Regions from separate parts of the Brenneria tiliae genome, predicted to be linked through region 3. Evidence: predicted binding sites of a transcription regulator. Region 3 holds the regulator's gene; each other region holds the start of a gene.
What was found. The regulator Fur, encoded in region 3, represses iron uptake genes when iron is present. The targets are predictions, from matches to a motif close to ATAATAATGAGAACNACTATCAA.

Region 1 (4,094 bases), on a different contig from region 3:
GGCCGCGCCGGAGTGGAAATTGTATTCCCCCCACAGTGAAGCCATATGCGAGGGAACGCGCGCCGGAGTCTTTCCCTGAGTACCGGCCACGGTGGTTTTGACGGTTTCGGAATCGATATAGCTATAGGAGGCGATCAGATTGATGGATTCGCTCAATGCCGAACGTACTTCCGCCTCCAGCCCCTGGTTGCGAATCTCGCCGACCGGTTCAAACCATCCCAGGCTGCTGTTATAGGTGGAAACGTTTTGCTGACGCAGATCGTACAGCGACAGGCTCATCAGGGTATTCCAGCCCGGCGGTTGATATTTAATTCCGACTTCAACCTGTTTGCCTGTGGTTGGTGAAAAAGGCGACGTTCCAGGCGCACGATTGGTTTGCAGGTTGGGTTCAAAAGAGGTGCTGTAGCTGATATACGGCGAAACCCCGCTATCGAAGGCATACAGCAAAGCGGCTCGACCGGTAAATTTCTTATCGTTTTGCTGTATCTGACTGCTTGCAAGATAATCGTCGGTGCGCACTTCGGTCCAGTCATAGCGCCCCGACAGCAGCAGATTCCAATTGTTCCATTCCATCTGATCCTGCACATAGACGCCAAGCTGATCCAAAGTCTGTAGCTGATCCGTACTCTTGATTAGTGAACTCTCATCCACCGCTACGCCATAAATGGGGGAAGACCAATCGAGTTGGTAACTTGTACTACTGCCCCGCCACAGCTCCTGCCGATCCTTGTTCCATCGGTAGTCCAACCCGGCTAATACCAAATGGTCTACCGCACCGGAGGCGAATTGAGCCTGTAACTGATTATCCAGCGCGAACTCATCGGTATCACGTTCTTCCCGCTGGGCCCGTCGGTTCAATACATAGGTGCTGGCGGAGTTTGAATAGACGAAATATTTGTATTTTTGACTGATACCGGCATAACGTGCATTCTGCCTGATAGTGAACACATCATTGATGACATGCTCAAATTCATATCCGATAGTGGATTGCTCGCGCTCCGATTTATGAAACGAAGGATCGCTGACATTGAAATCCTGGGGAATATAGCCACGCTCGGTACCGAATACCGTGCCCACCGCCGGCAGGAAGTTACGGTAGCCGGCTTCCGGGTCTTTCTGGAAACTGGTCAGCAACGTGAAGCGGGTATCAATATTGGGGTGCCAAGTAAGCGACGGGGCGATCGCGTAGCGAGTTTCTTTATAATCATCGACCTGATTATGCTGGGTGCGTGCCAGACCGTTGAAGCGATACAGCAGAGTATCATCATCATTCAACGAACCGCCAAAGTCAAATGCCCCCTGAGCCAGGTCATCATTGCCGCCTTTCAGTTGGATTTTACGTATCGGGGTGGCCGTCGGACGTTTGCTGGTCATACTGACCAGGCCGCCGGGATTTACCTGGCCGTAGAGCACTGACGCAGGGCCTTTGACTACCTCTATCCGCTCCAGCAACCAAGGGTCGATCACGCCGGTTTGGGATCCGGCCGAAGCACCAAAGCTCAAACCGTCCAAAAAACGCGGCACGTAGGAAAGCCCGCGAATAAACACCTCGTCATAGCGGTTGGAACTGCCTCGGTATTCGCTTACCACCCCGGCGGTATAGCGTAAAGCCTGCGGAACGGAGGAGACATCCTGCGCATCCATCTGATCGCGGGTTATCACCGAAATAGATTGTGGCGTTTTTATCAAAGGGGTTGCTGTTTTACTCCCGGCCTGGCTGGTAGTGGCCACTATTCCTTTCAGCGGGGCGGTGGGCTGTTCGTTCGTCTTCCCGGCGATCACGGTAATGGTGTCGTCCTGGGACTTGACCGTGCCTGCGGCCATTGCCTGCAATGGATGCACCATTGTCAGCACCAACCCCATGGATAAGGGAGCGTAAATACTTTTTTTATCCTTTATTTTCATATTATTAACCTTTACGCAGATATATTAACATCATTAATGTAACCAGATTTTGCCGCCAAAAACTTTAGCACAGCAAAAAAATAAAATGCTAATGATATTTATTATCATTAGCATTTTATTTGAAAATTCATCCGCTTTTAAGTGGTTAACGCACGAAAATTTACCCTGGCGGGCGTTTTAGCGGGAGATAAATCATTAGACCCAAACAGAGGTTCGAGCCTGACTGGACGTCATCTATTGTCGCATTAACCCCGAATCATCAGGAATCGTGTCGTAACGCCCACAGGGTACAATCAGCGGCGTGTGGGATATCGGGTCGTCAATGATCACGCTGCGCATGCCGAACACCTGGCCGATCAGTTCGGCGCTGACGATCTCGGCCGGTTTCCCCTGCGCCATAATCCGTCCGTCCTGCATCACGATCAGATGGTCGGCGTAACGGCAGGCCTGATTCAGGTCGTGCAGAACCGCCACCAGCGTGCGGCCATGCTGTTGGTGAAGATCGCGAAACAGATCGAGCAGATCAATCTGATGAGCCATATCCAGCCAGGTGGTGGGCTCGTCCAGCAGTAACAGCGGCGTCTGCTGCGCCAGTACCATGGCTATCCATACCCGCTGGCGCTGCCCGCCGGACAGTTCATCCACACTGCGGTCCGCCAGCGAACCGACGTTGGTGGCGCTCATCGCCTGTTCCACCGCATCCTGATCCGCCGCGCTCCACTGGCGCAACAGGCTCTGATGCGGATAGCGCCCGCGCGCCACCAGATCGGCCACGGTGATGTTATCCGGCACGATGGCATGCTGCGGCAACAGGCCTATTTGCCGTGCCAGCGCTTTAGTGGGGAGGTGGTGAATATTTCTTCCGTCCAGCAGCACTTCACCCGCCAACGGTTTCAACAGCCGGCACAGCGCGCGCAGCAGGGTTGATTTGCCGCAGGCATTGGGGCCGATAATCACGCTGAATTGATTATCCGGGATCGCGACGCTCAGGGCTTCCGCGACGATTTTTTTATCGTACCCGAGCGTAAGGTTGCTGGCATGCAAGAGATTCGTCGTCAATGCTTTTTACTCTTCAAATATTAACTATGGATGATTAATGGCGCGCTTCACCAATCAGCAGCCAAATCAACGCCCTCGCCAAAGAATGGAGATGATAATTATTACCATTAGCATATCCATGCCGCCATGGTAGCATGCGTTTTTTATCAAATACATTGATGTAAAGCGGATGACTCGCGCAATTACCGCCCCCAGGAACGCCAGTAATCAGCTCGAAGGCTGCCACAAAACCTAACCTTCCTTTCCCCCCCGCCCGTCGCCATCCGCCCCGGCTTCATTCTCCGCGCCGTCATCCTCTTTTACCGGCGTGCCGGCGGTGAGCAGATAAGGCGACTGCTGCCAGCGGGTGCGGCGGTTCTGCAACAGGGTGCGGGTCAGAATGATGCCGATGGCCAGCGACAGCAGGATCATTAAACGCAGAATATTGGTGGTGTTATCCACCTGCTTGGCTTCCGTCTCCAGCACGTGCGTATCAAGGGTAACGCGCAGAAACCCTATCGGGCCGTCTTTTCCCTCGATCGGCTGCACCAGCTGATGATTAAAGTAGCTGCCCACCCGGTTGCCATCCAGCGCCAGCCGGTCCCGGAGCGGAACCTGCTCGCCGGCGCGGGCCACCAGCGAACCGTCCTGCTGATAAATGCCGGCATCCAGAATGCGGCTGTGATCGGTGAGTTGCTTAAGGATATTATTAATGTTCCGGCTGTTGTCGTCGGCGCTTTCCAACAGCGGCGACAGGCCGTAGGCGACCTGTCTGGTCAGGGTGCGCGCCAGCTCTTCAACCTGCTCGGAGCGCGCCATCTGGTGGCTCAGGCTGAAATAGGACGCCCCCTGCATTAATATCACCAGCAGAGTTAAGCAAATCAGCACAATGGCTGTACGATGGAGGCGGAATTTCACCCGGGCCCGAACCATGATAATCCTTACGCGTTTTGGATACTTTATGTTGCCAGAAGCGTTGACGATAGGATAGCTTGTTGCCCTGTTTTCCGACCGATATCTTTGTGGCTGCCGGATACCTATACGCGCCGGACAGGTCGTGCCCAGCCATATCATTACCGCCAGTAGAGGATCTGCCCCATGTCGAATAGTCTGACCTATCGTGATCTCCCGGACGAGATTAACCATTGGCC
Region 2 (4,094 bases), on a different contig from region 3:
CACGCTTATGGGCAAAGCCCACGCACATTACCATCATGGTCAGGCTAAGCAGTAAGCCGGGCATGATGCCGGCAATAAATAACGAAGCAATGGAAACGGTGCCGCCGGTTGCCAGTGAGTAGATAACGGAGTTATGGCTGGGGGGTGTCAGAATCGCCTGAACGGAACCGCTGGCGGTGACCGCCGCGGAAAAATCGCGCGGATAGCCCTTTTTCTCCATTTCCGGGATCATGACGGAGCCGATCGAGGCGGTATCTGCCACGGATGAGCCGGATATGGCGCCGAAAAATGTCGAGGCGACGATATTGACCAGTGATAAACCGCCGCGAATAAAACCGACAAAGATATAGGCAAAGCTGACCAGACGACGGGCGATACCGCCTTCAGCCATGATGGCGCCCGCCAGAATAAAGAAGGGGATAGCCAGCAGTGAAAATTTATTTACGCCGTTAGTTATCTGGATCATTACCGCTTCAAGCGGCAGGTCGATCCAAAAAGCACCGGCGATGGCGCTTAATCCTACGGCATAAGCGACGGGGACGCCCACGGCCAGTAATACCGCCAGCGTCGCGACTAAAACAAATGCATCCATGGTATTGGCTCCGGATTAAGAACTGCCGAGCATCACCACAGGACGTTTATCCTGCGGGCCAAAGCAAACTCTTTCGATAATAAAGAGAAGGGTGATTAACGAGCCGATAGGTAAAGGCAGATAACTTTCACCCGCGGTAAGTAAAGGAAATTCCGCTACGGGCTGTTCCCATAATCCCATACATAACACGGTGCTGTAATAAAGGATAAATAGGCTGATTAAAAGCATCAGCATATTCGCTAAATGTGAACAGACTTTCTTTCCGGCGTCGGACAGTCGATCGGTAAGCATGCTGACGGCAATATGCGAACAGGCGCGATAACTGACGGCCGCGCCGACAAACGTGAAAGTCACCATGCAAATAATAGATATAGGTTCAGGCCAGGATAATGCGGCGTTCAGTACATAGCGCGCGAATATGCCCACGGGGATAATCAGCGTCATAATTAATAACGCCAGCCCGGAAACCCACATAGCGATAAGATAGAGCATGTCCATGGTTGCGATATAAGTGCGAGCCATATTTTCACCTGTTTACTATAGGTAATGACGGGTAAAATAGGGAGGCTTTCTACCCGTTTAATAAGTTTATTATTTTACGTCGGCGACGGCTTTAATCAGGTCCTGATATTTCCCGCCAAACTGGTCTCGTACAGACTGTGTGGCTTTGAAATAGTAATCGTTATCTATTTCATGGAACTGAACGCCGCCAGCCTTCATTTTTTCCAGGGATTGCTGAGTATACTCATTCCACAGAATACGCTGCTCCTGCTGCGCTTCTTTAGCAAATTTTAAAATAAACGTTTGATCTTCTTTGGAAAGTTTATCCCATTTTGTCTTTGAATAAAGAAACACTTCCGGGATGATAAAGTGGCGGCTCCAGGTAAAGTTTTTCGCGACGGGCAGATAGTTGTGGGCAACATAGGTTGGCGGATTATTCTCCGTGCCGTCAATAACACCGGTTTGCATACCGCTGAATACTTCGCTGGTTCCCATGGCGATGGCGTTGGCCCCCATGGCTTTTAATGTCGCCAGGGCTACCTGGCTGGTCTGTACGCGGATTTTCATTCCTTTGAGATCTTCCGGCTTATTGATTGGCTCTTTGGTGATCAGATTACGCGTGCCTGCATCCATCCAGCCGAGAAATACCAATTTGGATTTATTGCTGTTGGTAATTTTGTCGCCAATTTCCTGACCAATTTTACCGTCCAGCACTTTGTGGAGATGATCTTCATCGCGGAAAATATATGGCAGGGTGAGTACTTCTATTTCCGGCAATATTGCCGCCACCGGACTCATGGATACGCGAATGATATCAATAGCGCCCAATTGAGCCTGTTCAATCATTTGTTTTTCATCGCCAAGAACGCCGCCGGGAAAGGTTTTGATTTCCAGTCTGCCATTGGTGGCTGCTTTCAGCTTTTCCCCCATCTTTTGTACCGCAACGACGTTAGGGTAACCTTCGGGATGAACATCGGAGGCTTTAATTTGTTGCGCCTGAATAGCATGGCTTATAAATAGTGCGGCAGAGCCCAGACAAAGGCTTATCAATATTTTTGACAGCTTCATTGAGTTATCTCCAGAAGTAATGGGTAGGGTGGTATGAAGTCATTCAACTAATTGTTTTTAATAAAAAATTAATTTTATGAAGAGCAAGGTTTAACGGAAGAGTGAGAGAGGTATGCCTTGCCCGGCTATTATCCTGGTGAAATCCCTCTTAATTCTCAGGGATAATCTAACCTATTATACAACTTATAATAATGACCCGTATCACAAAAGCCAAATGTAATATGAAATGCCGTTTTATATATTATTTGTTCGGTGTTATCGAAAATTATTTTTATAACATGATGTTTTAACGCTATTTTTTTAATTTTGTTGTTATCAGACCACTTTTTCGAATACGGCATAAATGGTGTGATAACTTATCCGGATCACATAATGCGCCTGCCAGTAATGCAAATGCTTAATTCAATCATGTAATGATGTAAAAAAAATAGTTCCACAAGCATAAATAATAATGAGAACGACTATCAATTCGCTCAGGGTTTGGTATTATTTCAGGCTGATTTCTTGTGTCATTAGTGATGGATTAATGGTGGAGGCACAGCGTGAATACGGCTGTCAGTAGCATTACCCAACAGGTATCATCAGCCTGGCAAAAAAAACGTTGCGCGTTCAGCGCACTTTTCCGCAGCGTGCTGGTTGCTCTGCTGTTGACCGCGGGGCTCGGCGGGCATGCGTTTGCGGCGCCTGCTACAACCCCGTTGTCGGATGGAAATACTGGCGATGCCGCAACATCGTCCGCTCCCGCTCCGGCAACGCAGGAGGCGCCCGCCACGCAGGCTGAATCGGCAACTCCTGCAACGCAGGCTGAACCGGCACCGCAGGCTCCCGCTTCATCTCTCGCCCTGCCGCCCAGCGCCGCGCCGGGCACCAATAACCTGATGACCACGGACCTGTCCGTCTGGGGCATGTATCAGCATGCGGACCTGGTGGTGAAAACGGTGATGGTCGGCCTGCTGCTGGCTTCGGTCATTACCTGGGCGATCTTCTTCAGTAAAAGCGTGGAGCTGGCGGGCGCCAAGCGTCGCGCCCGTCGCGAATATCTGACGCTGGAACAGGCCAGAACGCTGGGGGATGCCGTGGATGCGGCGGACACGTTCAAAAACGGTGGCGTGGCGAAGCAACTGCTGACGGATGCGCTGAGTGAACTGGAGCTGTCCGAACGCTCCGACGATAACAACGGGATTAAAGAGCGCGCGGCTTTTCGCCTGGAACGCCGCGTTGCCGCCACCGGCCGCCATATGGGGCGCGGTAATGGTTATCTGGCGACGGTCGGCGCGGTCGCGCCGTTTATCGGGTTGTTCGGCACCGTATGGGGCATCATGAACAGCTTTATCGGCATTGCGCAAACGCAGACCACCAATCTGGCCGTCGTTGCTCCAGGCATCGCCGAGGCGTTGCTGGCGACGGCTATCGGCCTGGTCGCCGCTATCCCGGCGGTGGTGATTTATAACATCTTTGCCCGCTGGATTACGGGATATAAAGCGCTGGTGGGCGATGTCGCCGCCCAGGTGCTGCTGCTGTTGAGCCGTGACCTTGATGTGGCGGCCAGCAACGATAACCGGGCAGCTTCATCGGCGCAAAAACTGCGGGTGGGATAAGTCATGGCCATGCATTTAAACGATGATGTGAGCGAAAACGGAGAAATGCATGATATCAACGTGACGCCGTTTATCGATGTCATGCTGGTTCTGCTGATTATTTTTATGGTGGCCGCGCCGCTGGCGACGGTGGACGTGCGCGTTGATTTGCCCGCGTCGTCCGCGGCGCCGCAGCCGCGCCCTGAAAAGCCGGTCTACCTGACGGTGAAAGCCGATAAGCAACTGTATGTCGGCGATGACGTGGTAAGCGAGCAGTCGCTGGCGCAGGCGCTGGACGCCACCACCAGCGGCAATAAAGAAACCACCATCTTCTTTCAGGCGGATAAAAGCGTGGA
Region 3 (4,094 bases):
AAAATGCGTAACGGCGGCTTTGCCGAGGGAACCGCCTGTTTGCGCGCCAAGATTGATATGGCGTCGTCGTTTATCGTGATGCGTGACCCGGTGCTGTATCGGATCAAGTTCGCCGAACACCACCAGACCGGCAACAAGTGGTGCATCTACCCGATGTATGATTTTACCCACTGCATTTCCGATGCGCTGGAAGGGGTGACGCACTCGCTGTGTACGCTGGAATTCCAGGATAACCGCCGCCTGTATGACTGGGTGCTGGATAACATCACCATACCTTGCCATCCGCGGCAGTATGAATTCTCCCGCCTTAACCTTGAATACGCCATTATGTCCAAGCGTAAGCTGAACCAGCTGGTTACGGAAAAGATTGTTGAAGGGTGGGACGATCCGCGTATGCCGACCATTTCCGGTTTGCGTCGCCGTGGCTACAGCGCCGCGTCTATCCGCGAGTTTTGTTACCGTATCGGGGTCACCAAACAGGATAACAACGTTGAAATGGCGGCGCTGGAGTCCTGTATCCGCGACGACCTTAACGCCAATGCGCCGCGCGCCATGGCGGTGCTGGATCCGGTGAAGGTGGTGATTGAGAACCTTCCTGCGGATCATGAAGAGCTGGTTACCATGCCGAACCATCCGAATAAGCCGGAAATGGGCTCCCGCCAGGTGGCGTTCAGCCGAGAAGTGTATATCGATCGCGCGGATTTCCGCGAAGAGGCCAATAAGCAGTATAAGCGTCTGGTGCTGGGCAAGGAAGTTCGCCTGCGCAACGCCTATGTGATCAAAGCGGAGCGCATCGATAAAGACGAGCAGGGGGTTATCACCACCATCTATTGCAGCTACGATGCGGATACCTTAAGTAAGGATCCGGCCGATGGGCGCAAGGTCAAAGGCGTTATTCACTGGGTGTCGGTGGCGCATGGCCTGCCGGCGGAATTCCGGCTGTACGATCGGCTGTTCAGCGTGGCCAACCCCGGGGCGGCGGATGATTTCCTGTCAACCATCAATCCCGAGTCGCTGCAGGTGACCCGTGGTTTTGTCGAGGCGAGCCTGGCGCAGGCGGAAGCGGAAAAAGCGTATCAGTTTGAACGGGAAGGCTATTTCTGCGCCGACCGGGTTTATTCCACTCCGCAGCATCTGGTGTTTAACCGTACGGTGGGCCTGCGGGATACCTGGGTGGGATAATTGCTGGGGCGTCTACAGGATAAAAAAATAAAACCGCCTCGGCGGTTTTATTTGTTAAAAATCGCACCTGCGATTTTTTATGCGGTTGATTTATCTTTTTTCATCGTGCAGGGTTTCGTCTTCACGGCAATCCCCTTCACTGCAATGGCCATACAGATACAAGCTGTGGTTGGTCAGTTTTATGCTGTGTCTTTCCGCGATTTCACGTTGCCGCGCTTCGATATACTCGTCACGGAATTCAATCACTCTGCCACAATCCAGGCAAATCAGATGGTCATGATGATGTTGCTGGGTCAGTTCGAAAACCGACTTGCCGCCTTCAAAATTATGGCGGGTGACGATACCAGCATCATCAAACTGATTCAGTACGCGGTAGACGGTCGCCAAACCAATCTCTTCGCCCATATCAATCAGTTTTTTATATAAATCTTCCGCACTGACGTGATGGCACTCCGGGTCCTGCAATACTTCCAGAATTTTCAGTCTCGGAAGTGTGACTTTCAGGCCGGCCTTCTTTAATGCGATATTATTGTCAGTCATGCGGGTTTAGTCCTGTTGCTTACTTAATCAATGGGGGCTATCTAGCCTATGGCATCGGTCGGCTCAAAAAATGTAATAGCGTCTCAATTATAGAACCGTGCATTCAAAATGGAAACCATGGAATGTTAACAAGGTTATTCCCACACACAATACAGAGGTAGCACGCAATGCATTGTTGGCAAATGAGGAAAACGATGGTGAACATACATAACCGATGTGGGTATTGTACAGAATTGTGGCCGGAAGTTAAAAAAATGTATCAATCTTAATGAAAGGTTTTTTCTATTGATTTGGCTCTGACGAGGGAGTTGTCAGAGCCAAGGCGTGGTGTTAAGCCAGCAGCTCTGGCAAATTCAGCTCTTCGCTAATCTGTTTTACCCAGGCGGTGACGCGCTCGGCGGTCAGTTCAGGCTGACGATCTTCGTCGATAGCCAGGCCGATGAAATGCTTGTCATCCGCCAGACCTTTGGACGCTTCAAAGTAATAGCCTTCCGTCGGCCAATGTCCGATGATGGTCGCGCCGTGCGGTTCGATGATATCGCGGATGGTGCCCATGGCATCACAGAAGTATTCCGCATAGTCTTCCTGATCGCCGCAGCCAAACAGGGCAACCAGTTTGCCGCTAAAGTCGATATCTTCCAGCGTAGGGAAAAAGTCATCCCAGTCGCATTGGGCTTCACCGTAATACCAGGTGGGGATACCCAGCAATAGAATATCGAAAGCTTCAAGGTCTTCTTTACTGCTTTTGGCGATGTCATGAACTTCAGCAACGTCGGTTCCCAGCTGCTGTTGGATCGTCTTGGCAATGTTTTCGGTATTGCCGGTATCACTGCCAAAGAAAATTCCTATCAGTGCCATGAATTAAATAACCTCTTGATTCTTAATGGTATGGTGCCGTTTTTCACCCACTTATCGCCTAATAATAACAGACACTACCGGCATGAGAAACTCGTATCGGTAAGGAGACGTAAATTGTGGCGGGTAATTTTTAGCTGAAATTCCGGGGCTCAAAAAAATTTGTATTTATAGAATGTTATGAATTCGTTCACAGAATAGAAAACAAACTACGACAAGAGCCGTACCGGGGTTAAATGTTGTCTGAGTTTTGTCGATTAATTAAGTGATCTTATCTGTTCAATACCACGGAACACCAATGCCAGGGAGCGGCGACACTTCCCGGCGGCTTGAATTTCGTACTACAAAGCCGATTAACCATTAAAACATTTTTATTAATGCGTGCTTAGGTCTGGAGTGAACAATGAAACTTTTAAAGAACATTGCCATCAGAACGGCCATGTTGTGGGTGCTTGGCATTTTCTGCGTATTGTGGGGCGGCGTGTCGCTCTATACCATGTTTTCCTTCAAAGAGATGACGGCGACGTCCAAGACCAGCAGCCTGCTGGTGCAAAACATGAATTATGTCAATCAGGGCAACGATCAGTATTTCCGGATGGTTACGCGCCTGGCCCGCGCCGTTGATGCGCGCCGCAATGGCGATAATGAAACGGCCGATAAAGAACAGGCGTCGGCGCTGAATGCGCTCAATACATTAAAAGCGGATTTGGTGTCATTCAATGGTATCGACCATGCGGGGCTGGACGATGCGCTGGTTCAGGCGGTCAGCCGCGACTGGCATAATTTGATTGTTCAGGGCGTTGAGCTTTCATATCAAAAAGCGGCGGCGAACGAGCTTGATGAATACCAGGAGCAGGCTAAAAATGTGGTCCCGCCGCTAAGCCGTCAGTTCGGGGCTTCAATAAGCGCTTTCAATAAGGCGGGATCGGAGAAATTTGCCGCGGCCGGCGTACGTTTTGAACAGATCACCGCCATCGGTCAAAACATTCTGCTGACGGGGCTGGTTATCGGACTGCTGCTGCTGTTCTTTACCGATCGCTATCTGGTGACATGCCTGGTGCGGCCGTTAAATGATTTGCGCGATCACTTCGGCGTGATTGCCTCCGGCCAGTTGGGAAAGCCTATCAAGGATTTTGGCCGCAACTGCGTCGGCAGATTATTCCCGCTGTTGCGTGAAATGCAAACCAGCCTGGCGAACACGGTCAGCACCATCAGAAACAGCACCGACTCGATTTATCAGGGGGCGTCGGAAATCGCCGCGGGAAACAACGATCTGTCGTCGCGTACCGAACAGCAGGCTTCGGCGCTGGAAGAGACGGCCGCCAGCATGGAACAGTTGACCGCCACCGTAAAACAGAACGCGGAAAATGCCAACCATGCCAGTCAGTTGGCCTTACAGGCGTCCACCACGGCGAAGAAGGGGGGCGATATCGTCGAGAACGTGGTGAAAACCATGGCGGAAATTTCCGGCAGTTCGCGCAAGATCGCCGAAATCACCACGGTGATTAACGGTATCG

Region 1: a site for Fur is predicted at 1,991-2,013, ahead of MFP24_RS11445 (TonB-dependent siderophore receptor). Genes of this name have one in related genera too.
Region 2: a site for Fur is predicted at 2,607-2,629, ahead of exbB (tol-pal system-associated acyl-CoA thioesterase). Genes of this name have one in related genera too.

What each region holds. Positions count from the first base shown of each region.
Region 1 covers NZ_JAKPCB010000097.1:45,467-49,560, forward strand. Annotated here, with positions in the region: gene MFP24_RS11445 (TonB-dependent siderophore receptor) at 1-1,863, opposite strand, end outside; gene MFP24_RS11450 (ABC transporter ATP-binding protein) at 2,140-2,964, opposite strand; gene MFP24_RS11455 (hypothetical protein) at 2,999-3,190, opposite strand; gene MFP24_RS11460 (YtjB family periplasmic protein) at 3,196-3,876, opposite strand; gene serB (phosphoserine phosphatase) at 4,042-4,094, shown strand, end outside.
Region 2 covers NZ_JAKPCB010000097.1:120,920-125,013, reverse strand. Annotated here, with positions in the region: gene MFP24_RS11815 (TRAP transporter large permease) at 1-592, opposite strand, end outside; gene MFP24_RS11810 (TRAP transporter small permease) at 608-1,114, opposite strand; gene MFP24_RS11805 (TRAP transporter substrate-binding protein) at 1,184-2,161, opposite strand; gene exbB (tol-pal system-associated acyl-CoA thioesterase) at 2,704-3,759, shown strand; gene exbD (TonB system transport protein ExbD) at 3,763-4,094, shown strand, end outside.
Region 3 covers NZ_JAKPCB010000095.1:34,849-38,942, reverse strand. Annotated here, with positions in the region: gene glnS (glutamine--tRNA ligase) at 1-1,182, shown strand, start outside; gene fur (ferric iron uptake transcriptional regulator) at 1,273-1,722, opposite strand; gene fldA (flavodoxin FldA) at 2,053-2,580, opposite strand; gene MFP24_RS08790 (methyl-accepting chemotaxis protein) at 2,981-4,094, shown strand, end outside.